2 regions of the Carnobacterium alterfunditum DSM 5972 genome follow, and region 2 is predicted to be linked to the other one. Evidence: a T-box and tRNA genes for the amino acid it is inferred to sense, from the RefSeq annotation. Region 2 holds a T-box; the other holds one or more tRNA genes.

Region 1 (15,725 bases), 670 kb from region 2:
TGATCAATTGATGAAAGGTGCTGCAGACGCATCTGTTGAATTATCTAGTGATAAAATCGAAGAAAATGAAGCTTATCAATACGCAGCATTGCGTAATATCTTATACCGTAAAGGAAAAGATACTGAAATTTTAGTTAATTATGAACCATCATTACAATATTTTTCAGAGTGGTGGAAACAATTAGCTGGAGAATCAGAAGGTAAAGACCAAAAAGGAATCTATCCTTCAAGTGTAAACTTCTCTACTGATTTACATTCAATGGGTCAATACATCCAAGAAGGACAACGCAATATCTTTGAAACGGTTATTAAAGTTGCTAAACCAAAATTCGATATGGCTATCCCAACTACTAAAGAAGATTTAGACGGATTAGGCTATTTAGAAGGAAAAGGTATTGATTACGTAAATACCAAAGCTTTCCAAGGAACTCTTTTAGCTCATACTGATGGAGATGTGCCTAACATGATCGTAACGATTCCTCAACAAGATGCGTATACATTGGGTTACATGATGTACTTCTTTGAAATCGCAATTGGTTTATCTGGTTACTTAAATGGCGTAAATCCATTTGACCAACCAGGTGTGGAAGCATACAAGAAAAATATGTTTGCTTTACTAGGAAAACCAGGATTTGAAGAATTAGGTAAAGAATTAAATGCACGTCTATAATCAACAGATTAATAAAATAATAACTATTTAAAAAATAAAAGGTCTTAGCTTTCTCTTCTATCATAAGATAGGAATAGAGGTGCTAAGGCTTTTTTTTGAGTTGTATTAAATAGCTCATCTTAACAAAGAAAGCTGATAGAACTATATTTAGACAAATTGCTAACTCATTATTGGGCATGGAACATTTTCTGAATCTTGGTTTCAGGGCATTATTTCCAACGGTTTCCTGCTCTATGTGTGCTGTAGTGTTGGAAATATGATAGGATCAACATATAAGAAAGGGGAGTGATCGTAATGGAAAAAATAAGGAAAAGTAGTTTAATGAAGTATATTCTTGGAGTTCTATTGTTTATTATCTATGTGGCAGCTGATTTGACCATGGATAAAATGTTGTTCCCAATGCTAACAGAATCGCAGAAAGAACAGCATATTGAAATTGTTTCCAAGTATATGATTCTTTTAAACCTAGTATGGGTTTGGCTAGTAGGTTATATCTTATCTAGACAAATATTGAAGAAACATGAGAATAAGCTAGTGAAATTAACAACAATTGTCTTCGGGAGCGCTCTAGTTGCAACTGTTGTTTTTTCATTTATATCCTTACCATTGATTTGGACTGCGTATACGGTTCCGTTATTAGCACCTATATGTTTATTTTTTCATGACTATGGTCTTTTTGCCTACTTTGTTATTATGATACCTATACTTAGTTACAGGTATTTTAAAAAGCCTAGCCAATGATTTGCCGCTTAAAAGGTGGATGTATTACTCTCCGCCATAAGATTCTGCGAGTTCGATCATGGTTTTATTGAATTCGGTTTGAAAATGGTTGGTGTTGTTAAGTTTTTTATTTACGATAAGACTAATGTAAAAGTAGGGTGCATTTTCAATAGAAACTCTGACTAGCCTAGGGTGATCTTCTACTAATATATCACTCATAAAAGCAAGCATGTCAGTTGAAGAAGCAATGGATAGTGCAGTCTGGATTTCTTTAGTGTAAAGGGTTTTCGGCTGTTCAATGTGGCTGTCTTCAGTCCATTGTTCAAAAATTCGCTGATGAGTGTAACCTTGTTCCAATGAAATGAATAGTTCATCCTGAATTTCGGCTGCTGTAACACTATCTTTCTTAGCTAAGTGGTTTTCAGGTGATACCCAGAGTGCCACTTCTTCTTTTTTTAAAAGAATCTGCAATAAATTATCGTCTGCAAAAGTAGGATGATCACTTCCAATAATGGCTAAAGGAACCTGTCCTGATTTTACCAACTGCAACATCAAATCTGAACTTTTTTCTTCGATGAGTTTCATAGAGGCGGAAAATTTAGTCAAATGAGGCATTAGCCGACCCATAAATTGGCCACCAATAGTTGGCAAGAAACCAAGGTAAACCACTTGGTTTTTTAAATCATGAATTTCTTCTGTTACAGTATGGATGGTTTGTAAAATTTGCGCTGAATGTTTGTACAATACTTCACCAGTTTCAGTTAGGTTTAGGTTCTTGTGAATTCTTTTTCTATTTATTAAGACGGTATCTAGATCTTTTTCCAATCGTTTTAGAGACATTGAAATAGAGGGCTGAGATACATAGAAATGCTCTGCAGTTGCGGTGAAACTTAAAGTCTCAGCTAAGTAGTTGAAGTAAACTAAATCTTGTAAATTCATGGTGTCCTCCTTTGAAATATTGTGAAAGTGTTATCATAAACAAACGCTATACAATCATATGTTATCATAAATTATATTTATGATAACATAAAAAAATGCTATTTTCTAAATAAAATCAAACATGCTATAGTTAGTTTATTGAATGCGCTTACAAAAAAGAGAGGATATGAAATTTTTGAAAATAATCAAACAACTTTCTTGGATTTTCTTGTTTTCCTTTTTAGGAGAAGTGATTTCTACTTTAAGTGCTTCATTTATTGCGATTCCAGGAAGTGTTATCGGGATGGTTTCTTTATTCTTTGCTTTACATTTTAAATGGATCCGCATCAAGCAAGTAGATGAAGTTGGAACATGGTTAACAGATAATATTGGTATTTTCTTCGTTCCGGCTGGTGTTGGACTAATGTCTAACTTTGGTGTCTTGGCCAGTACGTGGTAGCAGCTGCTGATTATTATGTCAGTGACAATGACTCTCATGATAGGATTTGTCGGAAAAGTTGTACAAACAATAAAATGGCGTACTGAGAAAGACGTATTAGTGGAGAAGGGAGATAGAACTAATGCTTGACAGTATTTTAAATAGACCACTTTTGTGGATCGCTTTGACAGTTGTCTTGTACTTACTATCCGCTAGGCTGAAGGAGAAGTGGCCAAATCCATTATTTACACCATTAGTATTTGCGATCATCGTCATCATAATTCTGCTTTTAGTAACGGGTATCTCACTTGAAACTTATAATATAGGCGGACAATTTTTTAGTTTGTTTGTTACCCCAGCTACAGTTGCTTTAGCAATCAAGTTGGAAAAGAATTTTGTTTATTTGAAAAAACATTACACGGCAATCTTAACAGGAATATTTTCTGGCGTTATTTTCCATACGATCATGATCTATGCTTTCGCCTTGTTGTTCCAATTTGACCAGAACATAGCGGCGACGCTGATTCCAAAATCGATCACAACAGCGATTGCAGTTGGCGTTTCGGGTTCTCTAGATGGGATCGTCTCTCCAACTGTGGCCTTAGTTGTTTTCACTGGAGTAACCGGAGCCGTTGTCGGTCAAACAGTTTTCAAATTGTTCAATATTACTGATTCAGTTGCTCAAGGGGTTGCCTTGGGAAGTTCATCCCACGCAATGGGAACCGCAAAAGCCATTGAAATGGGAGATGTTCAAGGTGCTATGTCTGGACTGTCAATTGTTGTTACAGGAATTATCGTAGTTATACTAGCACCATTAACCGTACCAATCACAAATTTACTATTTTAATTTACGTCGATTGTAAGATTAAGCTATACAAATAAAAAAGCCATTCGTGATACACTCTAATTGTATTTCCAACCACAGAAAACAAGGAGTGATCACGAATGACCTATACCCATATTACCATGGATGAACTAGTGATGATAGAAGCTTATTACCACCAAGGTGTTCCAGTTGCTAAAATAGCTACTTACTTGAATCGTACTCGTACACCGATTAATAATGTTATCAGGTTCTTCAAAGCAGGACACACAGCTTTCGACCATTACCTACGGTATAAAAAAAACAAGAAACAGTGTGGACGCAAAAAAATTGATTTACCAAAAGAACAACAGCTTTATATCAAGGGAAAAGTAGCTGAGGGCTGGACGCCGGATGTCATTATTGGCCGTAAAGAAATGACAATAGACTGTTCCGTACGAACACTTTATAGGCAGTTTAAAGAAAGAATATTCGATGAAGTTACACTCCCGATGAAAGGGAAAAGAAAACCTAACGGACATCAAGAACGTAGAGGTAGACAAGCTTATAAACGAAATATCTCTGAAAGAATAATAGACTATCCCACATTTAAAGAAGAGTTTGGTCATATCGAAGGAGATACCATTGTAGGTGTTCACCACAAAAGTGCGGTTATTACTCTAGTAGAGATTTTATCAAAAGCTATCATTACCTTAAAGCCCAAAGGGCGTAAAGCCTGCGACATTGAGAATGCCATGAATCAATGGTTCCAAGCCATACCAAAAAATTTATTCAAATCCATTACGTTTGATTGCGGAAAGGAGTTTTCCAACTGGAAATCTTTGTGCAACCAACATGATGTCGCTATTTACTTCGCTGATCCTGGAACGCCTTCACAACGAGCTTTAAATGAGAATTCTAATGGACTTCTTCGAAAAGATGGATTGCCAAAAAAAATGGATTTCAACGAAGTTGACCAGACTTTCGTATCATCTGTTGCACACAAACGAAATAACATTCCAAGGAAGTCACTAAATTACCAAACACCGTTGGAAGTTTTTATGAGTTATATGGATGAAGATAGTTTGTATAGCTTAATTTGACAAATCAGATTATTTTAAACTTTAAAAAATATGATTTAAAAGGATGGTAGAAAATTATGGCAGATGAACAAACTATTAAATATGATGCACCAACAGTAGAACAAGAAATTGAAGTTATAAGCACTTATCGGCTTGAAGAAAAAGCTAGAGAAGTAGTTCCTAAAGGTGGTTTCGATTATATTTCGGGTGCTTCCGGAGATGAGTTCACCTTAAAACAAAACAATGAAGCTTGGTCTCATAAAGGGATTCTACCTAGAGTACTAGCTGATGTCGAAAATCCTGATACATCAACCTCTATCTTAGGGCATGATCTTAAAGTACCTTTCATTATGGCGCCAATTGCAGCACATGGTCTAGCTCATGTTACTAAAGAAGCGGGGACAGCCAAAGGAATTTCTGAATTTGGTGGAACAATCATGTCGATCAGCGCTTATTCAGGAGCATCTTTTGAAGAAATTGACAAAGGCTTAAAAGGGAATCCTCGTTGGTTCCAAATTTACATGAGTAAAGATGATGAAATGAATAAAAATATCCTAGACGAAGCAAAGGCAGATGGTGCTACAGCAATCATCTTAACAGCAGATGCAACATTAAGCGGCAATCGCGAAAAAGATATGTTAAATAAATTTGTTTATCCATTCGGTATGCCAATTGTATCTCGTTACTTGACTGGATCAGGTAAGAATATGTCGTTAAACAATATTTACGCTCAATCGAAGCAAAAAATCAATCCTGCAGACGTAAAATTCTTAGCTGAATACTCAGGACTACCAATCTTCGTTAAAGGGATTCAATCTCCTGAAGATGCTCTACTAGCGATTGGTGCTGGAGCTGCTGGCATCTGGGTATCGAATCACGGTGGTCGTCAGTTAGATGAAGCACCAGGTTCATTTGACACGTTAGCTGAAATTTCTAAAGCGGTCGCTGGTCGCGTTCCAATCGTATTCGACAGTGGAATTAGACGTGGAGAACATATCTTCAAAGCTATAGCAAGTGGTGCTGACATTGTCGCTGTAGGCCGTCCAGTACTATATGGATTAGCTCTTGGTGGATGGAAAGGTGTTAAATCGGTTTTGGAATATTTTGAAACAGACTTGAAACGCGTGATGCAATTAGCTGGAACACAAACGATCGAAGATGTGAAAAAGGCTCATTTGTTTGATATCAAAAAATAAAAGCTTATGATGCAATATCACTGGTACCCGTATTGGTACCAGTTTTTTTGTGTATGGACTCAGCATGAGCGTTAATCTAATAGTAAAATATTGTTATAGACTTACTAGAGAGAATTTTAATGAAAGAATAAAATTCAAATAATATAGAGTCGTAATGAATGCTCATAATAAAAACATATTGAATAGTAGTATTTTTTTATAGTAAAGTATTGTAATAACGAAAAATCAAATATAAGCTTCTAGTATCATATAGAAGAAAGGGGAATAATATGAGCGATAATTTTAGGTTTCATCAAGCAAGACCTGAAAACATTAAGATGATCGATAAGTTGCTTAAAGAAGCCGCACTATGGTTAAAAGCAAAAGGATCTCTACAATGGAATGGCATCCTTGAAGGAAAAGATAATCATGATACAGCAAGTGCTATCAATAGAGGAGAAGTATTTTATGGAACACGGAATGATGAATTAGTTGGGATGTTGATATTATGGGATCGCCAAAGTGAATGGGATGCTGCTTTATGGGGAGAGGATCATGGCGATGATTTTTACTATCTTCATCGATTAAACATAAAAAGAGACAAAGCTGGAAAAGGGAATTCGCATTTAATGATCAATGCAGCAAAAGAATACGCTCGTAAAGAGCAAAAAAAGGCTCTTCGTTTAGATTGTATTGCTGATAACGAGTTTTTAAATCAGATGTATCTCAAAGAAAAATTCAAGTTTATCGATTGTAAAGAAAACTTTAATGCTGGGGAACAACAAAATGACTTCAATTTATATCAATATAGGATAGAATGAATTTAAAAAAAGCGAACGATTATATAAAATGATTTTTTATAGATCGTTCAATTTGTTTGTTTCATATAGAAGTAATACAAATTAAAATACAAGGAAATGGTAAAATATACGCTTTTTTAAAAAAAACAAAAAAAACAATATCTTTTTATTGACCAGTAACAAAAAAATTGTTATAGTAATTGATGTTGCTAAGAGAGATAAGCGATATTCATAATAACGTTTGAAAATTTATTGTAAAAATAATGTTGACAAAACGTAAAAAAATATGTTAATCTATCTAAGTCGTACATGAATTAAACGAGTAAGCAAATGGATAAATATTCAATTAAAAAAATATTTTTTCAAAAATTTGTTGACAAGTTGAAAATCAACTGCTATAATTTAGAAGTTGTCATGAACTGATGCAACGCACTTTAGACCTTTGAAAACTAAACAAAGTAAGATGAAACAAATGTGAGGGTGACTTAGCAGTGCTAAGTCAACAGTAACAAAATTAGTGAATAATTATTCGCTAGCAATTCAATAATGAGCTTCAAGCATCATTTTATATGAGAGTTTGATCCTGGCTCAGGACGAACGCTGGCGGCATGCCTAATACATGCAAGTCGAACGCTTTGACTTCACCGGGTGCTTGCACCCACCGAAGTCAAGGAGTGGCGGACGGGTGAGTAACACGTGGGTAACCTGCCCATAAGAGGGGGATAACATTCGGAAACGGATGCTAATACCGCATATTTCTAAACGTCACATGACGAATAGAAGAAAGGTGGCTTCGGCTACCGCTTATGGATGGACCCGCGGCGTATTAGCTAGTTGGTGAGGTAATGGCTCACCAAGGCGATGATACGTAGCCGACCTGAGAGGGTGATCGGCCACACTGGGACTGAGACACGGCCCAGACTCCTACGGGAGGCAGCAGTAGGGAATCTTCCGCAATGGACGAAAGTCTGACGGAGCAATGCCGCGTGAGTGAAGAAGGTTTTCGGATCGTAAAACTCTGTTGTTAGAGAAGAACAAGGATGAGAGTAACTGCTCATCCCCTGACGGTATCTAACCAGAAAGCCACGGCTAACTACGTGCCAGCAGCCGCGGTAATACGTAGGTGGCAAGCGTTGTCCGGATTTATTGGGCGTAAAGCGAGCGCAGGCGGTTCTTTAAGTCTGATGTGAAAGCCCCCGGCTCAACCGGGGAAGGTCATTGGAAACTGGGGAACTTGAGTGCAGAAGAGGAGAGTGGAATTCCACGTGTAGCGGTGAAATGCGTAGATATGTGGAGGAACACCAGTGGCGAAGGCGACTCTCTGGTCTGTAACTGACGCTGAGGCTCGAAAGCGTGGGGAGCAAACAGGATTAGATACCCTGGTAGTCCACGCCGTAAACGATGAGTGCTAAGTGTTGGAGGGTTTCCGCCCTTCAGTGCTGCAGCTAACGCATTAAGCACTCCGCCTGGGGAGTACGACCGCAAGGTTGAAACTCAAAGGAATTGACGGGGACCCGCACAAGCGGTGGAGCATGTGGTTTAATTCGAAGCAACGCGAAGAACCTTACCAGGTCTTGACATCCTTTGACAACCCTAGAGATAGGGCTTTCCCTTCGGGGACAAAGTGACAGGTGGTGCATGGTTGTCGTCAGCTCGTGTCGTGAGATGTTGGGTTAAGTCCCGCAACGAGCGCAACCCCTATTATTAGTTGCCAGCATTCAGTTGGGCACTCTAGTGAGACTGCCGGTGATAAACCGGAGGAAGGTGGGGATGACGTCAAATCATCATGCCCCTTATGACCTGGGCTACACACGTGCTACAATGGATGGTACAACGAGTCGCAAAGTCGCGAGGCTAAGCTAATCTCTTAAAGCCATTCTCAGTTCGGATTGTAGGCTGCAACTCGCCTGCATGAAGCCGGAATCGCTAGTAATCGCGGATCAGCACGCCGCGGTGAATACGTTCCCGGGTCTTGTACACACCGCCCGTCACACCACGAGAGTTTGTAACACCCGAAGTCGGTGAGGTAACCCTTTTGGGAGCCAGCCGCCTAAGGTGGGACAGATAATTGGGGTGAAGTCGTAACAAGGTAGCCGTATCGGAAGGTGCGGCTGGATCACCTCCTTTCTAAGGAATATAACGGAAACCCACACATTCATCTTATCTTTGTTTAGTTTTGAGAGGTCTAATCTTCTCAATCTTTTTAATCGAAACACCTTGTTCTTTGAAAACTGGATAAAGTTAAAAATCGTAATTTAAGTAAGAAACCAGAAACACACCGAAATTTTTAAATAATAAGTTTTTTAAGGTTCTCATCGAAAGATGAGTATTAAACATTAACGATTAACCATAGGTTAAGTTAATAAGGGCGCACGGTGAATGCCTTGGCACTAGGAGCCGATGAAGGACGGGACTAACGCCGATATGCTTTGGGGAGCTGTAAGTGAGCTTTGATCCAAAGATTTCCGAATGGGGGAACCCAGCATCTTTGATAGGATGTTACTGCTGACTGAATACATAGGTCAGTAGAGGTAGACGCAGAGAACTGAAACATCTAAGTATCTGCAGGAAGAGAAAGAAAAATCGATTCCCTGAGTAGCGGCGAGCGAAACGGGAATAGCCCAAACCAGAAAGCTTGCTTTCTGGGGTTGTAGGACTGAACATATAGAGTCATAAATGAAGTTGGTAGGAGAAGCGACCTGGAAAGGTCTGCCGAAGAAGGTAAAAGCCCTGTAACCGAAACCAATTTCACTCTGATCAGTATCCTGAGTACGGCGGAACACGAGAAATTCCGTCGGAATCCGGGAGGACCATCTCCCAAGGCTAAATACTCCCTAGTGACCGATAGTGAACCAGTACCGTGAGGGAAAGGTGAAAAGAACCTCGGAAGAGGAGTGAAATAGCCCCTGAAACCGTGTGCCTACAAATAGTTAAAGCCCGTTAATGGGTGATAGCGTGCCTTTTGTAGAATGAACCGGCGAGTTACGATCACATGCGAGGTTAAGTTGATGAGACGGAGCCGTAGCGAAAGCGAGTCTGAATAGGGCGAATGAGTATGTGGTCGTAGACCCGAAACCAAGTGATCTACCCATGTCCAGGTTGAAGGTGCGGTAATACGCACTGGAGGACCGAACCCACGTATGTTGAAAAATGCGGGGATGAGGTGTGGGTAGCGGAGAAATTCCAATCGAACTTGGAGATAGCTGGTTCTCTCCGAAATAGCTTTAGGGCTAGCCTCGGAATTAGAATCATGGAGGTAGAGCAACTGTTTGGACTAGGGGCCCTTCTAGGGTTACCGAATTCAGATAAACTCCGAATGCCATTGATTTATATCCGGGAGTCAGACTGCGAGTGATAAGATCCGTAGTCGAAAGGGAAACAGCCCAGACCACCAGCTAAGGTCCCAAAGTTTATGTTAAGTGGAAAAGGATGTGGAGTTGCTTAGACAACTAGGATGTTGGCTCAGAAGCAGCCATCATTTAAAGAGTGCGTAATAGCTCACTAGTCGAGTGACCCTGCGCCGAAAATTTACCGGGGCTAAACATAACACCGAAGCTGTGGATAGAACCATTGGTTCTATGGTAGGAGAGCGTTCTAAGGGCGTTGAAGCTAGATCGTGAGGACTAGTGGAGCGCTTAGAAGTGAGAATGCCGGTATGAGTAGCGAAAGACGGGTGAGAATCCCGTCCACCGAATGACTAAGGTTTCCTGGGGAAGGCTCGTCCTCCCAGGGTTAGTCGGGACCTAAGTCGAGGCCGAATGGCGTAGACGATGGACAACAGGTTGAGATTCCTGTACCAGTTTGTTTTGTTTGAACAATGGAGGGACACAGTAGGCTAAGGAATACGTGCTGTTGGATATGCACGTCCAAACAACAAGTTTTGAAGTGAGTCAAATGCTTGCTTCTTTAAGAACAAGTTGTGATGGGGAGGGAAATTAAGTACCGAAGTTCCCGATGTCACACTGTCAAGAAAAGCTTCTAGTTAGAAACAAACTGCCCGTACCGCAAACCGACACAGGTAGTCGAGGAGAGAATCCTAAGGTGTGCGAGAGAACTCTCGTTAAGGAACTCGGCAAAATGACCCCGTAACTTCGGGAGAAGGGGTGCTGACCAATTGGTCAGCCGCAGTGAATAGGCCCAGGCGACTGTTTATCAAAAACACAGGTCTCTGCAAAATCGTAAGATGACGTATAGGGGCTGACGCCTGCCCGGTGCTGGAAGGTTAAGAGGATGGGTTAGCTTTAGGGCGAAGCTCAGAATTGAAGCCCCAGTAAACGGCGGCCGTAACTATAACGGTCCTAAGGTAGCGAAATTCCTTGTCGGGTAAGTTCCGACCCGCACGAAAGGCGTAACGATCTGGGCACTGTCTCAACGAGAGACTCGGTGAAATTATAGTACCTGTGAAGATGCAGGTTACCCGCGACAGGACGGAAAGACCCCATGGAGCTTTACTGCAGTTTGATATTGAGTGTTTGTACAGCTTGTACAGGATAGGTAGGAGCCAATGAAGCCAGGACGCCAGTCTTGGTGGAGGCGTTGGTGGGATACTACCCTTGCTGTATGACCACTCTAACCCACAGCCCTTATCGGGCTGGGAGACAGTGTCTGACGGGCAGTTTGACTGGGGCGGTCGCCTCCTAAAGTGTAACGGAGGCGCCCAAAGGTTCCCTCAGAATGGTTGGAAATCATTCGCAGAGTGTAAAGGCATAAGGGAGCTTGACTGCGAGACCTACAAGTCGAGCAGGGACGAAAGTCGGGCTTAGTGATCCGGTGGTTCCGTATGGAAGGGCCATCGCTCAACGGATAAAAGCTACCCTGGGGATAACAGGCTTATCTCCCCCAAGAGTCCACATCGACGGGGAGGTTTGGCACCTCGATGTCGGCTCATCGCATCCTGGGGCTGTAGTCGGTCCCAAGGGTTGGGCTGTTCGCCCATTAAAGCGGTACGCGAGCTGGGTTCAGAACGTCGTGAGACAGTTCGGTCCCTATCCGTCGCGGGCGTAGGAAATTTGAGAGGAGCTGTCCTTAGTACGAGAGGACCGGGATGGACACACCTCTGGTGTACCAGTTGTTCTGCCAAGGGCATTGCTGGGTAGCTATGTGTGGACGGGATAAACGCTGAAAGCATCTAAGCGTGAAGCCCCCCTCAAGATGAGATTTCCCATCACGTAAGTGAGTAAGACCCCTGAGAGATGATCAGGTTGATAGGTTGGAAGTGGAAGTATAGCGATATATGGAGCGGACCAATACTAATCGGTCGAGGACTTAACCAAAGATTTAAACGGTGATAGACGGTCAATGAACGAAAACGATTTTTAACTTATCCAGTTTTGAGAGAATAATGTTCTCTTGATTGAAATTGTGTGGTGATGATGGCAAGAAGGTCACACCTGTTCCCATGCCGAACACAGAAGTTAAGCTTCTTAGCGCCGATGGTAGTGAAGGGTTTCCCTTTGTGAGAGTAGGACGTTGCCACGCAAATTCAATTGTTTTTTTATATGGAGGTTTAGCTCAGCTGGGAGAGCATCTGCCTTACAAGCAGAGGGTCGGCGGTTCGATCCCGTCAACCTCCACCATGAGTCATTAGCTCAGTTGGTAGAGCATCTGACTTTTAATCAGAGGGTCGCAGGTTCGAATCCTGCATGACTCATAGCTAATCATGCAAATATGTTTAGTTATGCCATATTTTTGCGGGTGTGGCGGAATTGGCAGACGCACTAGATTTAGGATCTAGCGTCGTAAGACGTGGGGGTTCAAGTCCCTTCACCCGCACTGTTTTTATTGAATGACTGAAGTATTCCTTTAGCCGGCTTAGCTCAGTTGGTAGAGCATCTGATTTGTAATCAGAGGGTCGAGGGTTCAACTCCTTTAGCCGGCATTCTTTTGCGAAAGTAGTTCAGTGGTAGAACATCACCTTGCCAAGGTGGGGGTCGCGGGTTCGAATCCCGTCTTTCGCTTACTAGGTTGACTAGTAAAATCATTCATAAAAATGATAAACTGTTCTAATGCCGGGGTGGCGGAACAGGTAGACGCACAGGACTTAAAATCCTGCGGTGAGTGATCACCGTGCCGGTTCGATTCCGGCCCTCGGCACCATACGCACCCATAGCTCAATTGGATAGAGTACTTGACTACGAATCAAGGGGTTAGAGGTTCAAGTCCTCTTGGGTGCATTTCTTTTGAAAGAAAGAATTAACAACGGGAAGTAGCTCAGCTTGGTAGAGCACTTGGTTTGGGACCAAGGGGTCGCAGGTTCGAATCCTGTCTTCCCGATTTTTAAATCAGGGGCCTTAGCTCAGCTGGGAGAGCGCCTGCCTTGCACGCAGGAGGTCAGCGGTTCGATCCCGCTAGGCTCCACTTTTTTAAAAAATCATCACTTTTATTATGGCGGTGTAGCTCAGCTGGCTAGAGCGTCCGGTTCATACCCGGGAGGTCGGGGGTTCGATCCCCTTCGCCGCTATTGTTTTTTTAAGATCTTGGACCTTTAGCTCAGTTGGTTAGAGCAGACGGCTCATAACCGTCCGGTCGTAGGTTCGAGTCCTACAAGGTCCATTAATCGGTTGAGATTAAAGTAACCTTGTATTGTTATGGAGGATTACCCAAGTCCGGCTGAAGGGAACGGTCTTGAAAACCGTCAGGTGTGTAAAAGCACGCAAGAGTTCGAATCTCTTATCCTCCTTTTTTAAATGATTCATTAATATTATCGCGGGGTGGAGCAGTTGGCAGCTCGTCGGGCTCATAACCCGAAGGTCACAGGTTCAAGTCCTGTCCCCGCAATTTATCTTTTTTTAAAAGATAGTTTTAAATGCAAAAAGGTCTCGTGGTGTAGGGGTTAACATGTCTGCCTGTCACGCAGAAGATCGCGGGTTCGATTCCCGTCGAGACCGTTTTTGCGAGTGTAGTTTAGTGGTAAAACCACAGCCTTCCAAGCTGTTGATGCGGGTTCGATTCCCGCCACTCGCTTTTTTTATGGGCCTATAGCTCAGCTGGTTAGAGCGCACGCCTGATAAGCGTGAGGTCGATGGTTCGAGTCCATTTAGGCCCATTGAATAAATTGATATTTAGTTTTAGTTTTTGGGGAAGTACTCAAGTGGCTGAAGAGGCGCCCCTGCTAAGGGTGTAGGTCGTTAACGCGACGCGAGGGTTCAAATCCCTCCTTCTCCGTATTTTGTTTTCATAAATTTTAGACCCGTTGGTCAAGCGGTTAAGACACCGCCCTTTCACGGCGGTATCACGGGTTCGATTCCCGTACGGGTCATTTACAATTTTGTCTAATTTAATAGTTCATCATTGTATCAGTCTTATGGAGGATTACCCAAGTCCGGCTGAAGGGAACGGTCTTGAAAACCGTCAGGTGTGTAAAAGCACGCAAGAGTTCGAATCTCTTATCCTCCTTTTTTAAATGATTCATTAATATTATCGCGGGGTGGAGCAGTTGGCAGCTCGTCGGGCTCATAACCCGAAGGTCACAGGTTCAAGTCCTGTCCCCGCAATTTATCTTTTTTAAAAGATAGTTTTAAATGTAAAAAGGTCTCGTGGTGTAGGGGTTAACATGTCTGCCTGTCACGCAGAAGATCGCGGGTTCGATTCCCGTCGAGACCGTTCAATTAAATAGTTGGCCCGGTAGCTCAGTCGGTAGAGCACTTGATTGAAGCTCAAGGTGTCGGCAGTTCGATTCTGTCCCGGGCCATTTCTTTTAATGCAGGTGTAGTTTAGTGGTAAAACCACAGCCTTCCAAGCTGTTGATGCGAGTTCGATTCTCGTCACCCGCTTTTTTTTTTTTGGGCCTATAGCTCAGCTGGTTAGAGCGCACGCCTGATAAGCGTGAGGTCGATGGTTCGAGTCCATTTAGGCCCATTGTACTAATGAAAATATAGACCCGTTGGTCAAGCGGTTAAGACACCGCCCTTTCACGGCGGTATCACGGGTTCGATTCCCGTACGGGTCATCAAATAATTAAACGAAAAGAGATTGGAGAAAATTATCTGGTCTTTTTTTTTGTTTAATTATCTGATTTGTCAAATTAAGCTATACAAACTATCTTCATCCATATAACTCATAAAAACTTCCAACGGTGTTTGGTAATTTAGTGACTTCCTTGGAATGTTATTTCGTTTGTGTGCAACAGATGATACGAAAGTCTGGTCAACTTCGTTGAAATCCATTTTTTTTGGCAATCCATCTTTTCGAAGAAGTCCATTAGAATTCTCATTTAAAGCTCGTTGTGAAGGCGTTCCAGGATCAGCGAAGTAAATAGCGACATCATGTTGGTTGCACAAAGATTTCCAGTTGGAAAACTCCTTTCCGCAATCAAACGTAATGGATTTGAATAAATTTTTTGGTATGGCTTGGAACCATTGATTCATGGCATTCTCAATGTCGCAGGCTTTACGCCCTTTGGGCTTTAAGGTAATGATAGCTTTTGATAAAATCTCTACTAGAGTAATAACCGCACTTTTGTGGTGAACACCTACAATGGTATCTCCTTCGATATGACCAAACTCTTCTTTAAATGTGGGATAGTCTATTATTCTTTCAGAGATATTTCGTTTATAAGCTTGTCTACCTCTACGTTCTTGATGTCCGTTAGGTTTTCTTTTCCCTTTCATCGGGAGTGTAACTTCATCGAATATTCTTTCTTTAAACTGCCTATAAAGTGTTCGTACGGAACAGTCTATTGTCATTTCTTTACGGCCAATAATGACATCCGGCGTCCAGCCCTCAGCTACTTTTCGCTTGATATAAAGCTGTTGTTCTTTTGGTAAATCAATTTTTTTGCGTCCACACTGTTTCTTGTTTTTTTTATACCGTAGGTAATGGTCGAAAGCTGTGTGTCCTGCTTTGAAGAACCTGATAACATTATTAATCGGTGTACGAGTACGATTCAAGTAAGTAGCTATTTTAGCAACTGGAACACCTTGGTGGTAATAAGCTTCTATCATCACTAGTTCATCCATGGTAATATGGGTATAGGTCATTCGTGATCACTCCTTGTTTTCTGTGGTTGGAAATACAATTAGAGTGTATCACGAATGGCTTTTTTATTTGTATAGCTTAATCTTACAATCGACGTTATAAAAGGTTTCATCAAAAAAGATAGTTTTATCTTTTAAATCGAG
Region 2 (15,725 bases):
TAATTGATCATCTCTGCTCGCCCCTTTATCTGGCTAAAAAAATAAAACTCCACTAAGGAAAATTCTATCCCTAGTGGAGCATAAAGTAAACTGATTTGTTAAAGGTTACTTAACTACTAATTTGTCTACACTAGCAAAAGATAAAACGAAATTAGAAATCTCCATCAATAAAGCTAAGCGGTTATTGCGAATGGCCTCATTGTCAGTCATGACCATATTTTCATTGAAAAATTCCTCAATCAATGGTTGCAACTGCTCAAATGCTACATAGTTTTTAGCACTATCACTTTCGTCTATCGTTTTTATGATTTCTTCAAATGCTTCATGCAATAATTTTTCAGACTTCGTTTCAAATAAGTCAGTATTCACTTTTATTTTTTCTTGGTCAAGCAGTTCTTCACCTTTACTAGCTAGATTAACGACCCGGGTCAACGCTTCGATCGTCGGTTTAAATACAGCATCTGATACATGGCTGTTCAAGACTCGACTAGATTCAATCAATTTTAGTAAATCTTCTTGGTGAGAACTTAAGGCTGCATCAACTACATCATGGCGTATGCTCTCTGCCATTAATAATTGACGGATACGAGCTTTAGTAAAATCCCCTACTTGTGCAGCACTTGACTTGTAACCTTCGATCAAGGAGCTTTGTGCGATAACAGAGGCCGTTAGAATATTTTCTTTCAATGAGATCATTGGAAAAATCCAATTTTTCGATTCAATAATACGAACAATACCATAGGTTTGACGTCTCAAGGCATATGGATCGTTTGATCCAGTTGGGATCATTCCAACTGCAAAGAAACTTAAAACACTTTCCAATTTATCTGCAATAGCTAAAACAGCTCCAACAGACGATTGTGGAAGTTCTCCTTCACTTGAAATCGGCATGTAATGTTCTCTAATAGCTGCAGCTACAACTGGATTCTCACCTTGCGCTAAAGCGTATTTTTCACCCATGACCCCTTGTAATTCAGGAAATTCTCCGACCATGTTGGTCACCAAATCAAATTTATAAATTTCAGATGCACGATTTAGATCCTTTAATTCAGTAGCAGTCAAACCGACCTGTTTCCCAATTAGTTGGGCAATTGCTTGTACCCGGTTCATTTTTTCATAAATGGACCCGATTTTTTCATGGAACGTCACTAGTTTTAAGCGTTCGACACAAGCAGCTATGGTTAATTTTTGATCTTCTTCATAGAAAAAGCGGCCGTCATCTAAACGGGCAGTCAATACTTTCTCATTTCCTTTAGCAACTGTATCAATGTGTTCGGCATTTCCATTACGAACGGAGATAAAGTAAGGTAGAATAGTGCCTTTATTGTCTCTCACGCCAAAATAGCGCTGATGGTCTTTCATCGACGTGATCAATACCTCTTCTGGCAGATCTAAGTATTTTTTATCAAATGAACCATAAAAAGCAGTTGGGTATTCAATCAAGTTGTTGACTTCTTCTAGTAATTCTTCATCCAATGAAACAGACCATTGATTTGCCTTTGTCAGCTCCTCAATTTGGGTAACGATCATTTGTTTACGTTTGGCACTATCCGCGATAACAAAAACACTCTCCAACGTTTTTTCGTAGTCCAAAGCATCAGCAAATGTTACATCATGCCCTAAAAAACGGTGGCCGCGTGAAGTATTCGCTGTTTGGATATCTAGCAGTTCAAAGGGGATCACCTCTTCATCTAACATAGCTGTCAGCCAATGGAACGGACGGATATATTTAAATGAATGGTTTGCCCAATGCATGCTTACTGGGAATGTCAGTGATGTGATCACTTTATCTAAACCAACTAAAATCTCATTGACTGTTTTTCCTGAGATAAATTTATCAACGTAAACGTACTCGATATCTTTGATCGATTTGAAATAGATATCATCGGTAGCTGCTCCTTGTCCTCGAGCAAACCCGATAGCAGCTTTACTCCAATTGCCTTCAGCATCTTGAGCTATTTTTCGAGCAGGACCTTTTACAGATTCTTGGATATCTTCTTGTTTTTCTACGATATCTTTGACAATAACAGCTAGTCTTCGTGGAGTCGAGAAGGGGATCACTGCTCCATGATCCAACCGATTTTCTTTTAAAAAGGCTGCTATTTTTTGTACTAATTGTTCACTACTTGGGGTAACGATATGAGCTGGAATTTCTTCTAAACCGATTTCTAATAAAAGATTTTTAGTCATCTTAGTTTGCCTCCTTAGTTTCGACAGATTGGTTTTGAAGCAGAGGGAAACCTAATTTCTCACGTTCGGTTACAAAAGCTTTTGCGATCGAACGTGCCATATTTCGAATGCGAGCTAAGTACCCAGCGCGTTCTGTGACGGATACTGCTCCTCTTGCATCTAATAAATTGAACGTGTGGCTGCACTTTAAAACATAATCGTAGGCTGGATGAACTAACCCTGCTTTAATTTGAGCTAAAGCTTCCTTTTCATATTCATTGAATAACATCAAAAGCAATTCTTGATTGCTGTTTTCAAAAGCGTATTTTGAATGCTCATATTCAGGTTGAATAAATATTTCACCGTATTTTACGCCTTTCGTCCACTCAATGTCATAAACACTATCTACATCTTGAATGTATGAAGCTAAACGTTCTAGTCCGTAAGTAAGTTCGCTTGTTACAGGATTACATTCTAATCCTCCAACTTGTTGGAAGTAGGTAAATTGAGTGATTTCCATCCCATCTAACCAAACTTCCCAACCTAGACCAGCACAACCCATTGATGGATTTTCCCAGTTGTCTTCAACAAAACGAATATCATGTTCTAATGGATCGATCCCTAATAAGCGAAGACTTTCTAAATAAAGTTCTTGGATATCATCAGGTGAAGGTTTCATGACTACTTGAAATTGATGATGTTGAAACAAGCGGTTTGGATTTTCACCATAACGGCCATCTGCTGGACGTCTTGAAGGCTCTACATATGCCGCATTCCAGGGTTCAGGTCCAATCGCACGTAAGAATGTATAGGGACTCATCGTTCCTGCCCCTTTTTCTGTATCGTAAGCTTGGAGCAGCAAGCAGCCTTGATCTGACCAATATTTTTGTAACGTTAAAATGATTTCTTGAAATGTTAAACTATTTTCTTTCATTATGACATTCTCCTTTTTTTCAAATTATACGGTCAACTAAAAAATAACACAAAAAAAGTCCCTATGCTGACAATTATCAGCATAGGGACGATAATACAATCGCGGTTCCACCCTAATTCTAGTTTATTAAAAACTAGCATCTCTTTTATCGAACAGCTCCAGAAGGCCTTTCAAAACTTTGTCTATATTTGGCTTACACTATCCCAAATTCGCTCGTATAGAAATAAAATTTTTACTTTTTTCTTTCATCGCTGGTTATTCAATTGTTTCTATCATAGCTTGTTACAAGAACTTTTGTCAATCATTAATTTCATTCTCATCTGGTGTTTCTTTAGGCGGGACTCTCTTATCGATCAAGAGATTGCCCCACGTATACATCTGATCAATAAATTTTTTACTTTTCAACTTGATTCCGACTGATTCATCATAGATAAGATCGATCAACGTCCTGATCTCCCGTTTTGTTTCTTCTTTAACAGTAATAGAGCCTAGACGATCTAAAGAAATAGCTGAAAATAACCGCACAAAATGAATTGCCTTTTGACTGGAATGGTAACGGTAGCGATCCAGATGCCAATGCTCTTGGCACAGTAATCCTCCATAGCTGCCAGAATAATCAAACGGCCCTTCAGTATTCCCACATACACGGCAACCTCTTAATTCAGGCGAAACACCAAAATATGGAAGAATTTGGATCTCAAATATATTGACTACTATTTCTGGATCCGTTCCTTCATCAATTTCGGTTAAGCACTGGTCTATTTTATGAAACAACGTTCCATCTACAACGCCATCCTCTAAAGCTGCATCTGCTAAATTTAAAATATACGTCGCATAGGCATTTAAAAAGATATCCGTTTGCATACTTTTATACTGTTCAACTTCTTTTGCATCTCTTATAAAACACAGTCCAGTGTCTCGCATATCAGCTATATATGTTGCCTTCGTAAAGGGCAATACAGCTGTTCTAAGTTTATTTTTTTGCTTTCGCGTTCCTTTGACAAAAAACATTTTTTTCCCAAATCGATTTGTAAATAATTTGACCAATTGATCATTTTCACGATGATTTCGTACAGATAACACAATGCCTTCTACTTCTTCTATTTGAGCCATTTAGAAACCCCCTACGATATGATCTTCGATTAAAAAAACAAACCATAATTATATGGTTTGTTTTTTTATTTGGTCAGTACTTTTTAGTAATCATCTTTACGGTAACCATAGTCTTGCAGACTTGATTGACGGTCACGCCAATCTTTTTGAACTTTTACCCATAGATCAAGATAAATTTTGTCTCCCAATAACACTTCGATATCTCTTCTAGCTCGGATGCCGATATCTTTCAGCATTTTTCCGCCTTTACCGATTATAATACCCTTTTGACTTGACCGTTCAACAATGATTGCTGCGTGCACTTGAACTTTACCCAATTCATTTCGTTGCATACTTTCCACTACTACAGCGACCGAATGAGGCACTTCTTCTCTCGTTAATTCAAGAACTTTTTCGCGAATCAATTCAGAAACGATAAAGTATTCAGGATGATCCGTTACTTGGTCATCTGGATAAAATTGAGGTCCCTCTGGAAGATAGTTTTGCAATTCAGCCAATAATGTATCTACGTTATTTCCGTCTGAAGCTGAGATCGGAATAACTTGCGCAAAGTCTACTAAGGAACGATAATCCTCAATGATCGGCAATAGTTGATCAGGATGAATTTTATCAATTTTATTAAGCACTAAAAACACTGGACTTTTAGCTGTTTTCAATCTTTCCATAATAAAATTATCACCAGGTCCACGTTTTTCAGCAACGTTTACCATGAATAAAATAACATCTACTTCTCTAAACGCGCTAAACGCTGAACTGACCATGAAATCTCCTAAGCGATGTTTAGGTTTGTGGATACCAGGAGTATCGATGAATACAATTTGTGATTCTGGAGTAGTATAAATACCCTGAATTTTATTTCTTGTTGTTTGTGCTTTGTCACTCATGATTGCTATTTTTTGCCCAACGATTTTATTCAACAACGTTGATTTCCCGACATTTGGACGTCCTACGATAGAAACAAAACCTGATTTGTGCTCATTATTATTTTTCATTAAACCATATCCTCCGATTTAAAAGCTCCGGGCAGCAATTCGCCAACCGTCGTTATTTGTTTATTTCCTTTATTGTTTGTTAATAAAACAGGCATATCTGGTTCACAAAATTCTGCCATTACTTGTCTACATGCACCACAAGGTGAAATTGGTCCGTCTGTATCGCCTGTTACTACCAAGTAATCAAACTTTGTTTTTCCTTCAGAAATAGCTTTGAAAATTGCGGTGCGTTCTGCACAATTGGTTAGACCAAAAGAGGCATTCTCAATATTGCAGCCTGAAAAAATTTCCCCTTCTTTCGTTAAAAGAGCAGCTCCAACTGGAAAATGAGAATAAGGAACATAAGCCTTTTCTAACATATCTGTTGCTTTATTGATTAGTTCTTCAATTTTTTGATCTGTAGTATGCATAAATGTTGATCTCCTTTAATATAGTATTTGCCATAATTTAGGTAAAATAATAAGTGCTGCTACAATAATGGCAAATCCTGCTGTAACTAAAACAGCAGCCGCTGCCATATCTTTTGCTTTTTTTGCCAAAGGATGGCATTGACCTCCAGTAGCTAAGTCGACTACATTTTCAATCACAGTATTCCAAACTTCCATTATAATGACCAAAAAGATACTGAAAATGACCCATAACCATTCATTAATGGCTAAATTTAGGAATACACACAATATCAAAACGACCGAACCAATCAAAATATGTGAACGCATATTCCTTTCTTCTTGAAATGCCGTTAAAATTCCTTTAAATGCATATTTAAACGAGTCTAAAAACGCAGAATTCTTTCCAACTTCCCCTTTATCTTTTAAGTCCATAGGCTTCTAATATCTCTTTCTGCAACCCAAACATTTCTTTTTCATCTTCAGGATCCATATGATCATATCCATTTAGATGTAAGAAACCATGTAAGGCAAGAAATCCTAATTCTCGGTCAAAAGAATGTCCATATTCATTGGCTTGGCTCGCGGTTTTATCAACTGAAATGATAATGTCGCCAATATTCCTTGGCATAGGTTCTTCTAGGTTATCAAAGTTGATCGTTAATTCATCTTCTACTTCATCTTCAATTGCAAAACTAATAACATCTGTAGACTGGTCTTTTCCACGATAAGTCTTATTAATTTTTTGAATAGCATCATCATCAACAAAAGTTACTGACATTTCTGTATCATCCGGCAACTCTAAATGCTTCCCAGCAAACTCCAATAGAGAATTCACCAATTCTTTCTGTTCAGTTGTGATTTGGTTTGTTTCATCATATAAATCTAATTCCATAAGTACTATCCCCACTCCTTTTTTTACTCTTTTATGCCCAGTTGATTATTCTTCTTTAAAGTCGGATATTCGATCCTGGAATGGAATGTACCATTTAATCCTTCACAAATGGACTTTTCAACTAATTTCAATTCTTGTAATGAGATGGAACACTCATCAAACTGACCATCCGTAATTCTTCCATTAATTAAATTATGAACAAAATTTTCAATGGTCTCTCTAGTAGGATGAGACATTGCCCTTACAGCTGCTTCAGCACTGTCTGCGATATTGATAACTGCTGCTTCTTTTGTTTGTGGTTTTGGACCTGGATATCTAAAATCATCCTCAAGTACAGTATCGTCTTTTTCTTTAGCTACGACATAAAAATATTTCATAAGCGTCGTTCCATGATGCTGAGCACAAATATCAATGATCGATTGAGGCAGCTTAGCTTTTTCTAGCATTTTTACACCTTCAGAAACATGACCAAAAATAATTTCTTTACTTTCAAAAGGAGTCAGCAGGTTATGTGGATTTTCCATTCCAGGAGGTAAATTTTCTATGAAAAAGAATGAATGACGTAATTTACCAACATCATGATAATAACAAGCTACTCGAGCATATAATGAATCTCCACCAATTGCTCCAACTGCATTTGCACTTAAGTTTGCCACCATCAAACTATGATGATAGGTACCTGGGGCCTTTGTCAGCAGTTCTTTTAATAAAGGATTATTGGGATTGGATAATTCAGTTAACGTTAAAACAGCATTTTCATTGAAAAGCACTTCAATATATGGTGATAGCAGTATAGCCATAAAATAGGAAATGATGCCGCTGGATAAAGCGTATATAACCATTAAAAAGACTTGCTGAGACCACAGCTGTATGTTTAAGTATAAAATAAATGAACTGATAAACAAAGCATTAAAGACCGTTACCCAAATAAAGCTTGACCAAAACTGATTTGTGATTTTGGTACGCGTGATCATTGTACCCATCATACCGCTTAAAAGATAAAACAGAACTAATACAATGCTAAAACTTGTTCCTGAATCAGGGCTAAAAATAAAGATAGAAAATGCAGCCGTAAATCCGTTAGCTAATATCCCAAAACGTCTTGCACCAAATGCTGTCAACAAGGTAGATATTAATGCAGCAGGATATAAAAAACCTATGTATTCTACATCTGCATTTTGAATCAATTGCAAACCTTTCATCAATAATATTGAGACTACCATAATAATTGAGTAAAAGGTTATTTGGCGTCCATGCTCTATTCTATCTTCTTTTCTAGATTTCCCTAAGTAAAACAATAAAAGAGCTTGAGTAAAAATTAAAACAATCAAGCCATACATAGCTTGTTTAGAAGAATTATTGTCTAACAAACCCAACAATTTAAGTTGATGCATATTATTACTATCAACTACATGCCCTTCTTGAATAATTACTTGTCCCTGTAAAATCAATGATGGTTGAACGTTCGCCATTTCTTCTTCTTTTTTTTGTTCAGTAGCAATTGCGTTGTAGATATTATTTTCAACGATTGCATTTTCAACAATCAAACCTGCCACGCGCTGCATACTTGAGTCTAAATCAGAATAGTCCAAATTATTATTTGCTTTCAGTTTGACATCTTTTATCTCTTCACTTTTTATAGGCTGCGACATAAATTCAGAAACCACTGCTATGATTGATTTTTCCATACTAGTTAAACTGGTTGCATCTGCTGCTAATAGATCCAAGATAGCCCAATCAGGGAACATCTCAATAAAGACTTTTGTAGAATCATCTAGATTATTCAACTTTTCTTTGAACAATTTTAATAGTTCATCATCCGTTAATTTATCTACTTCTGACGATTGTCGAGAAGATATCGAAGCATTATCTTCTGAAGCTTTTTTTCTAGCTTCTTTTAAATCTGCTTCATATCGTTCATTTGCTTCTTGAATAACTTCATCTACAGTAACAAATAAAATTTCTATTTTTGATATTTGAATGTCTTTTAGATCAGCGTTATACGTGTAAACAGGAGAAACGGTTGCAGCAACTGTTTCTTTGTTATCTTTTGTTTTTTCTTTGTCTTCAACGGTTGCATTTGCACGTATCGTTTCTTCTGCTACTTGAAATAGTTCAATATCTAAAGCCTTTGGTTTAACAGCACTATACATGATTAAAAATAAAATGATAGATGTAAGCAAGAGAATAGAAGGAATATATAATTTTCCCATTTTTTTCTGAAGGCGTATTAAATTTCTTCGCATTCATTCACTTCCTAGTCTTTTTTTCTATACTCGATTTTTTAATGTCGTCTTCTTTTATTTCGTTTGATGTTTTTTCTTCGCTATAAGCATTGATAATATGCGCTACTACTGGATGACGTACAACATCATTCGAGTCAAATTGGACAAAATTGATTCCTTTGACTTGGTTTAAAACTTTTTCAGCATGAACGAGTCCGCTCATTGCTCCTCTAGGCAAATCAATTTGAGTAATATCCCCATTTACGATCATCTTTGAACCAAAACCAAGTCGTGTAAGAAACATCTTCATTTGAGCTTTTGTTGTATTTTGTGCTTCATCAAGAATAACAAAGGCATCCTCTAATGTACGCCCTCTCATATAGGCTAAAGGAGCGATTTCAATCACATTTCTGTCCATTAGACGAGTTGTGTGTTCTAAACCATAGACAGCATACAATGCATCATAAATTGGACGTAAGTAAGGATCTACTTTCTCCTTCAGATCTCCAGGTAAAAATCCGAGATGTTCACCTGCTTCTACTGCAGGACGAGTAAGGATAATTCTTTTTACTTCACCTTTTTTCATAGCAGCGACAGCCATCACTACCGCCAAGTAAGTCTTTCCTGTTCCAGCAGGACCTATTCCAAAAGTAATATCGTTCTCTTTGATCGATTGGATATATTGACGCTGACCAAACGTTTTTGCTCTTATCGGTTTGCCGCTATGGTCTTTACCAATTTCTTCTTCATACATACCAATAAAAAAATGCAATGTATTATTTTTTGCCATTTTGATGGCGGTAACAACATCGGATGGTCCTATAAGAATTGAGCGCTTTATTAATTCTTCTAGTTGCTCAAGGATTTGTTCAACTTTTGCTGTGTTCTCTTTTGTGCCAACAATTTCTATATGGCTTCCACGGCTGTTAATGACAACTTCCATTGAGTCTTCTAATAACGCTAAATGTTTATCTTGAGCACCAAATAGAATAGCTGTAGCATTTTCGTTTTTCAAATTTACTAAACGGGTTTCGTTCACTAAGTTAGTCAAACAAACAACACGCTCCTTTTTCTTTCTATAGTTTAAAGAATAGCACATTTTTCGTTTAAAATGAAGCTTTCCTTCTTAGATAGAAGACCAGTACTTAAAAACGAAGCAACAAAAAAAGGTAAAGTTAAGAGATTCCTTAACTTTACCTTTTTCAAAAGACAATTGCTTATCCTTTATGCATTCAAAAGTTCTTTTACTAATCGATTGACTTCGTTACCGTTCGCTTTACCTTTTGTTAAAGGCATAACAACTCCCATAACATTTCCAAAATCTTTCATAGATTTAGCATCTACCTTAGTAATAGCTTCTTGAATGATCACTTTAAGCTCGTTTTCAGAAAGTTGTTGAGGTAAATAGTTTCCAACGATATGAATAGCTGCTTCTGTTTGTTCAACTAAGTCTTCTCGACCAGCATCTTTAAACTCTTCAAGAGATTCACGTCGTTGTTTCATTTCGCGAGAAAGAACTGTTAACTCTTCATCCTCACTTAATTCATTACCTTTGCTGATTTGATCATTTTGCAATGCAGCTTTTAACATGCGCATGACAGCTAAAGATTCTTTATCTCTGGCTTTCATCGCAGTTTTAATGTCGTCATTAATGGTTTCTAAAAGTGACAAGACTTTCCCACCCTCAATTCTAAAAGCTTTTTACTAGAATTTACGTTTTCTAGCAGCTTCAGATTTTTTCTTACGTTTCACACTTGGTTTTTCATAGAATTCGCGTTTACGAGCTTCTTGTAAAGTACCTGTTTTTGAAACGGAACGTTTAAAGCGACGAAGAGCATCATCAAGAGATTCATTTTTCTTAAGAACTGTTTTTGACATATTAGATTCCCTCCCTCCGTGCTTGAAAAAGTAACCGTTATTTAGAATACACTAATAAATTAATGAATTCATAAACACAGTCCTTCCTTATTATATAGAATGTATTTTTTCACGTCAACACAACTTTTCCATATTTCAATAAAAATTAGCAGTTTATTGCTCTTTTTTTACTTATTTAAGAACAATTTTCACATTTTCCAAAAATTTCAAACCGATGTGACTCAATTGTACACCCTATTAGTTGATCGTTAAAAAAATTCATTGGACACATTTCAATTTTTTTCGTTTTCCCACAGCTTGTACAAATAAAATGATGATGATGTCCGGCATGTTTACATCTAAACCGAAACATTTTTTCTCCGTTCAATTCTGTTTCTTCAAGAACGTTTAATTTTACAAAAGTGTAGATATTTCGATAAATCGTATCATAGCTAATAGAAGGATATTTTTCTTTTAAATGTAATTGTACCTCTTTAGCTGTTAAATATCGATTTTCAGTAATAAATACGGATAACATATTTTCACGTTTATCTGTGTATTTATAGCCATGTTCTTTCAATGTTTCAATCGCTTGTTCAACTGTTGTCATGTAGATGATCGCCTCCTTTACATGATCCAATTACCATCACTTAGTATAACGCATCTGCTATAGCTTAATCAAGTTCTTGATCTCACCTTTTTTAAGTGATTTATTGTTGTTTGGTTCATGGTTCCTGTATACTATTAATGAAGTAAGCAGATTCAAAAAGGAGGAAAAATATGTCTTCACAATCAACTATTAATTTTTACGTTATCTCTGATTCCGTAGGTGGGACAGCTAGTCAACTTGGACAAGCTGCTATGACCCAATTTCCGGATGCAGATATCAAAGTTTCAGCTTACCCATTTATTCGCGGTACAGATACGCTCATATCTATCCTAGAAAAAGCAGTATCTGATGATGCTATCGTTCTTCATACACTAGTGAATGAGGAACTAAATAAGACCGCTCATCTATTTTGTAAAGAACATGGGTTGGTTTGTTTTGACCCATTATCTCCAATAATCAGTGAACTAGAAAAACGTTCTGAACTAGCTCCTATACAAAAACCTGGAGCATTACATCTTTTGGATGAAACTTATTTCAATCGCATAAAAGCGATTGAATTTGCAGTGAAATTTGATGATGGTCGTGATCCAAAAGGTTTCTTAGAAGCAGATATCGTATTGCTCGGTATTTCTCGGACATCAAAAACGCCATTAAGTATGTTTCTAGCTAATCAAAATTACAAGGTGGCCAATTTGCCTCTTGTACCAGAAGCACATATTCCTGAACAAATCTTTCAAGTAGATTCTAAAAAAATAGTGGGCTTAACAAGCGATAGAAAAGCACTAAACTCTATTCGTCGAGAACGAATGTTGACCTATGGAATGAATCCTGATACTGAATATTCTAAGTTGGACCGCATTGACAGAGAATTAGCTTATGCAAAAAAATTATATGATAAATTAAATTGCTTAGTGATCAATGTTTCAAATAAATCTATTGAAGAGACAGCTGCAATCATTGTCAATACCTTACAAATAGAACACAAACAGTATGAACAACAATAATTTTTATAGACTAAACTAAATCATTCAAAACAAAGAGATTAAATCAAAGACTTTTTCTTTGACTTAATCTCTTTTTAATTTTATTTATCTACTTATTCTAGTGTTTCTAAGAACTCGGTCCTTTAGAATCCGCGACTTGATCCGCCGCCACCAGATCCGCCGCCTCCGCCAAAGCCGCCTCCGCCTCCGAAGCCACCGCCGCCAAAACCGCCACCACCGCCTCCGCGGTAACGACTTCCACCAGACATACCAAGTAAGAAAGGCCATATGCTGCTTCGTCTTCCTCTTCCACCACCAGATCCGCCGCCTCCAAAGAAGCTGCTAGCAATAAAAAAGACTAAAACCACGATTAGGATAGCTGGAAACCCTCCATCATCTTCATAATCAGCAGGATCTACGTCGTAACCTGAAAAAATCGTATCATTATCGTACTGATACTCTTCATTAACTTTTACGGCTGTTTCAGTGAAGATACTTTTCAACGCCGTATCGTAATCATCATTTGATAATGCATCTAGATTTCGGTCTAATATAGCTCCAGTTCCGCTATCCGTCAAAGCTCCTTCTAGTCCATAGCCAATCTCAAAACGAATTTCACGCTCTTCAGCAGATAAAAGAATCAAGACTCCATTATCCAAATCAGCACTTCCAATTTTCCATTTTTCAAACAGCTCTACAGTGTACTCTTCAATAGTAATGCCTTGTAAGCTATCTACAGTGGCCACAACTATTTGTGGTTGCTCTTTGGTATCTTCATAATGCTTATTGACATCAATTATAAATTTTTCTGTCTCATCAGAAAGCAAATTTGCTTCATCGTAAACATAAAACTCATTAGAAGCTTCTGGATAAGTTACTGCTGCCTCAACAGCTAGGGGAGAAAAACTCAAAAGCAATAAACCAAAGGAAATAGTTAAGAAACTTAAAACTGAAAATCGATTTACTTTTTTCAACGCTTTTCCTCCTTATGCATTGGACGTAAATAGCTACTATTCCTCATTGTTATTAAAATCTACTTCAGGAGCTATTTCAGCACCTTCAACTGCTTCAAAGTAAGGTTTTTCTGAAAATCCGGTCATCCCGGCAATGATAGAACCTGGGAAACGTTTCACACGGTTGTTGTAACCTTGTACGGTCTCATTGTACCGTTGTCTCTCAACTGCGATACGGTTCTCTGTGCCGGCTAATTCATCCATCAATCCAGTCACGTTCTCGTTAGATTTTAATTCTGGGTAATTTTCAACAACTACTAACAAACGAGATAAGGCCGAGTTCATTTCATTATTAGCTTCTACTTCTTCTTCCATCGAACCTGCCCCGCTGAGTGCAGCCCGCGCATCTGCAATCGCAGTAAACACTTCTTGTTCTTGATCCATTGCTCCTTGAACTGAATTGACTAAGTTCGGGATCAGATCATTCCTACGTTGCAATTGCGATTGAACTTGTGACCAAGCAAGATTCACGTTACTTTCTTCTTGGATCAATTTATTATATGAACTAATCAACGGGATCGCAATAATTACTACAGCTACGATAATTCCTATTAGTATTTTTGTACCGCTTTTCATATTTTTCATATTTTATCCTTCTTTCTTAGTTTATTCTGATACTATAATTATGACATAAAACCCACTTGATAGGAAATGATAAAGAAGAGTAAAAGGAGAAAAAGAAAAAGCTTTTCTTTTTCTCCTAAAGAAGTATTTTTTGATTAGTAACCTACTTGATTTAAGATATCTTCGAGTAGATTTGGATTAAAGGTTTGTTCTTTTAACATCTTGATTTCATAGCCATAAGGTGCTTTTTTGTCTTTCTTTTCTTCGCCTACGTACGGCGTTTCTAATATCTTAGGTAATTCTGTTAATTGAGGATGGTGAACTACTTTATTTAGAGCATCAAACCCGATCGTTCCAAAACCAATATTCGCATGACGGTCTTTATGACTGCCTTGAGGATTTTTTGAATCGTTCACATGGATGACTTTAAGCCGATCTAATCCTATAATTTTATCAAACTCATTTAGAATACCGTCAAAATCTTCCTTTACATTATATCCAGCATCGTTTAAATGACAAGTATCCATCGTTACAGATAATTTATCATTTAAAGTTACACCCTCAATGATTTTAGCGATTTCTTCAAAATTACGTCCTATTTCAGTTCCCTTACCCGCCATCGTTTCTAGGGCAATATGTGCTAATTGATCTTTATGCAACACTTCATTTAGCCCTTTTACAATTTGAGCGATACCAGCTTCTGGTCCAGCACCGACATGCGCCCCAGGATGCATCGTGATTTGTCTTGCCCCCAGTGCTTCAGCTCTTAGAATTTCAGCTCTTAAAAATTCAATTGCAAAAGCAAAATTTTCGGGTTTGACCGTATTGCCTAAATTGATGATATAAGGAGCATGCACAACCATATTTGATAAATTATTTTCCAACATGAATGCTGTACCTTGAGGAATATTCATATCTTCAACTAATTTACGTCTTGTATTTTGAGGAGCACCAGTATAAATCATAAACGTTTCAGCCTTGTAGCTTGCAGCTTCTTCTGCTGAACCAAGCAACATTTTTTTCCCACCCATTGAAACGTGTGAACCCAATAAAACCATCTTTTTTTCTCCTAACGTTAATTGTATTTTCTTTCATTCTAATCTAATTGATTCAAAAGAACAACCAGGATCACAGACTCGTTTATTTTCTATTCCTCTTTTAGCGAAAGCTCGCTTGCCCGGACTAAATTTTCTGAGACAACAGCTGTTTCACCGAAAAAATCAGCTAGGTGTTGCTTCTCACGAGTGAATAATACCATCAAGTAAATAAAGGGGAATATTTTTAAAATATAGCGGCCAAAGCATTCACGGATAAGTACCGTCCCCCAGCTTAATTTTTCTTCTTTAAAACTGACTACTCGGATTCCAAAAATGATTTTTCCTATTGTTTGTCCGTTTGTCCATTTTGTCGATACAATAAAATAAAGGAGATACACCGCTAATTTACTTAATGAAAAAGCCGAAAACGATTCCTCACTAAGAGGATAGCGCAGCACTAAAAATAGCGATTGAACGATTAATCGATTGATACTCCAGATAACGAGCAGATCGATCAAAAGAGCAAACAATCTCAACCAAAAGCCAGCATAAAAAAAAGATGGAAAGTTGTGGAATGGTTTCCGATGACGTTCTTCTTCTTTTTGTTTTTCTTGCCAATACTTTCTTCGAGCATCTCTCAGTTCTTGTGGACTAGTCGTTTGTTTCTCTTGCGGTTTTGTCTCCTCCAAGGAGGTTTTAACAGCTGCATTATCAGATTGGTTAGTTTCATTTTTTTCTTCTTGTTTTTTGAAACGTTTTACTCTTTCAATTTCTGCTTCCTCAATGGCTAATTCTTTTTTTAATTCGCTTAAATCCAGTTCTTTTGTATCGCCTTTTTTTGCATGCACCGTTTCTTCTACATTTTCTTGTTCATTAATTCTAGGAGTTGTGGTCATTTTATTTGCCTCCGTAATAGTACATCATCTTTGGCGAATCTGCCGTTCCGA

What was found. The T-box of region 2 lies ahead of glyQ (glycine--tRNA ligase subunit alpha). A T-box ahead of a tRNA ligase gene usually reads a tRNA of that ligase, here a tRNA-Gly.
Region 1: it encodes a tRNA-Gly, which carries the amino acid that the T-box ahead of glyQ (glycine--tRNA ligase subunit alpha) is inferred to sense. The anticodon was not compared.

Annotation. Positions count from the first base shown of each region.
Region 1 covers NZ_JQLG01000004.1:1,606,521-1,622,245, forward strand. Annotated here, with positions in the region: gene BR50_RS08000 (glucose-6-phosphate isomerase) at 1-670, shown strand, start outside; gene BR50_RS08005 (hypothetical protein) at 965-1,411, shown strand; gene BR50_RS08010 (LysR family transcriptional regulator) at 1,436-2,329, opposite strand; gene BR50_RS08015 (CidA/LrgA family protein) at 2,505-2,768, shown strand; gene BR50_RS08020 (LrgB family protein) at 2,890-3,594, shown strand; gene BR50_RS08025 (IS30 family transposase) at 3,693-4,652, shown strand; gene BR50_RS08030 (lactate oxidase) at 4,709-5,827, shown strand; gene BR50_RS08035 (GNAT family N-acetyltransferase) at 6,097-6,627, shown strand; rRNA gene BR50_RS08040 (16S ribosomal RNA) at 7,172-8,733, shown strand; rRNA gene BR50_RS08045 (23S ribosomal RNA) at 8,959-11,879, shown strand; rRNA gene rrf (5S ribosomal RNA) at 11,969-12,084, shown strand; tRNA gene BR50_RS08055 (tRNA-Val) at 12,107-12,182, shown strand; tRNA gene BR50_RS08060 (tRNA-Lys) at 12,184-12,256, shown strand; tRNA gene BR50_RS08065 (tRNA-Leu) at 12,297-12,378, shown strand; tRNA gene BR50_RS08070 (tRNA-Thr) at 12,412-12,484, shown strand; tRNA gene BR50_RS08075 (tRNA-Gly) at 12,492-12,563, shown strand; tRNA gene BR50_RS08080 (tRNA-Leu) at 12,614-12,702, shown strand; tRNA gene BR50_RS08085 (tRNA-Arg) at 12,706-12,779, shown strand; tRNA gene BR50_RS08090 (tRNA-Pro) at 12,806-12,879, shown strand; tRNA gene BR50_RS08095 (tRNA-Ala) at 12,891-12,963, shown strand; tRNA gene BR50_RS08100 (tRNA-Met) at 12,993-13,066, shown strand; tRNA gene BR50_RS08105 (tRNA-Ile) at 13,085-13,158, shown strand; tRNA gene BR50_RS08110 (tRNA-Ser) at 13,196-13,285, shown strand; tRNA gene BR50_RS08115 (tRNA-Met) at 13,311-13,383, shown strand; tRNA gene BR50_RS08120 (tRNA-Asp) at 13,421-13,493, shown strand; tRNA gene BR50_RS08125 (tRNA-Gly) at 13,499-13,569, shown strand; tRNA gene BR50_RS08130 (tRNA-Ile) at 13,578-13,651, shown strand; tRNA gene BR50_RS08135 (tRNA-Ser) at 13,683-13,770, shown strand; tRNA gene BR50_RS08140 (tRNA-Glu) at 13,793-13,864, shown strand; tRNA gene BR50_RS08145 (tRNA-Ser) at 13,912-14,001, shown strand; tRNA gene BR50_RS08150 (tRNA-Met) at 14,027-14,099, shown strand; tRNA gene BR50_RS08155 (tRNA-Asp) at 14,136-14,208, shown strand; tRNA gene BR50_RS08160 (tRNA-Phe) at 14,224-14,296, shown strand; tRNA gene BR50_RS08165 (tRNA-Gly) at 14,308-14,378, shown strand; tRNA gene BR50_RS08170 (tRNA-Ile) at 14,390-14,463, shown strand; tRNA gene BR50_RS08175 (tRNA-Glu) at 14,483-14,554, shown strand; gene BR50_RS08180 (IS30 family transposase) at 14,625-15,584, opposite strand.
Region 2 covers NZ_JQLG01000004.1:2,272,877-2,288,601, reverse strand. Annotated here, with positions in the region: gene BR50_RS11215 (DUF488 domain-containing protein) at 1-11, opposite strand, end outside; gene glyS (glycine--tRNA ligase subunit beta) at 106-2,190, opposite strand; gene glyQ (glycine--tRNA ligase subunit alpha) at 2,192-3,103, opposite strand; T-box leader at 3,184-3,361, opposite strand; gene recO (DNA repair protein RecO) at 3,401-4,216, opposite strand; gene era (GTPase Era) at 4,300-5,208, opposite strand; gene BR50_RS11190 (cytidine deaminase) at 5,208-5,618, opposite strand; gene BR50_RS11185 (diacylglycerol kinase family protein) at 5,634-6,029, opposite strand; gene ybeY (rRNA maturation RNase YbeY) at 6,013-6,489, opposite strand; gene BR50_RS11175 (HD family phosphohydrolase) at 6,513-8,735, opposite strand; gene BR50_RS11170 (PhoH family protein) at 8,740-9,765, opposite strand; gene BR50_RS11165 (GatB/YqeY domain-containing protein) at 9,939-10,385, opposite strand; gene rpsU (30S ribosomal protein S21) at 10,419-10,592, opposite strand; gene BR50_RS11155 (Fur family transcriptional regulator) at 10,768-11,190, opposite strand; gene BR50_RS11150 (pyruvate, water dikinase regulatory protein) at 11,352-12,185, shown strand; gene BR50_RS11145 (TPM domain-containing protein) at 12,308-13,138, opposite strand; gene BR50_RS11140 (LemA family protein) at 13,175-13,762, opposite strand; gene BR50_RS11135 (deoxyribonuclease IV) at 13,897-14,799, opposite strand; gene BR50_RS11130 (RDD family protein) at 14,889-15,674, opposite strand; gene sppA (signal peptide peptidase SppA) at 15,676-15,725, opposite strand, start outside.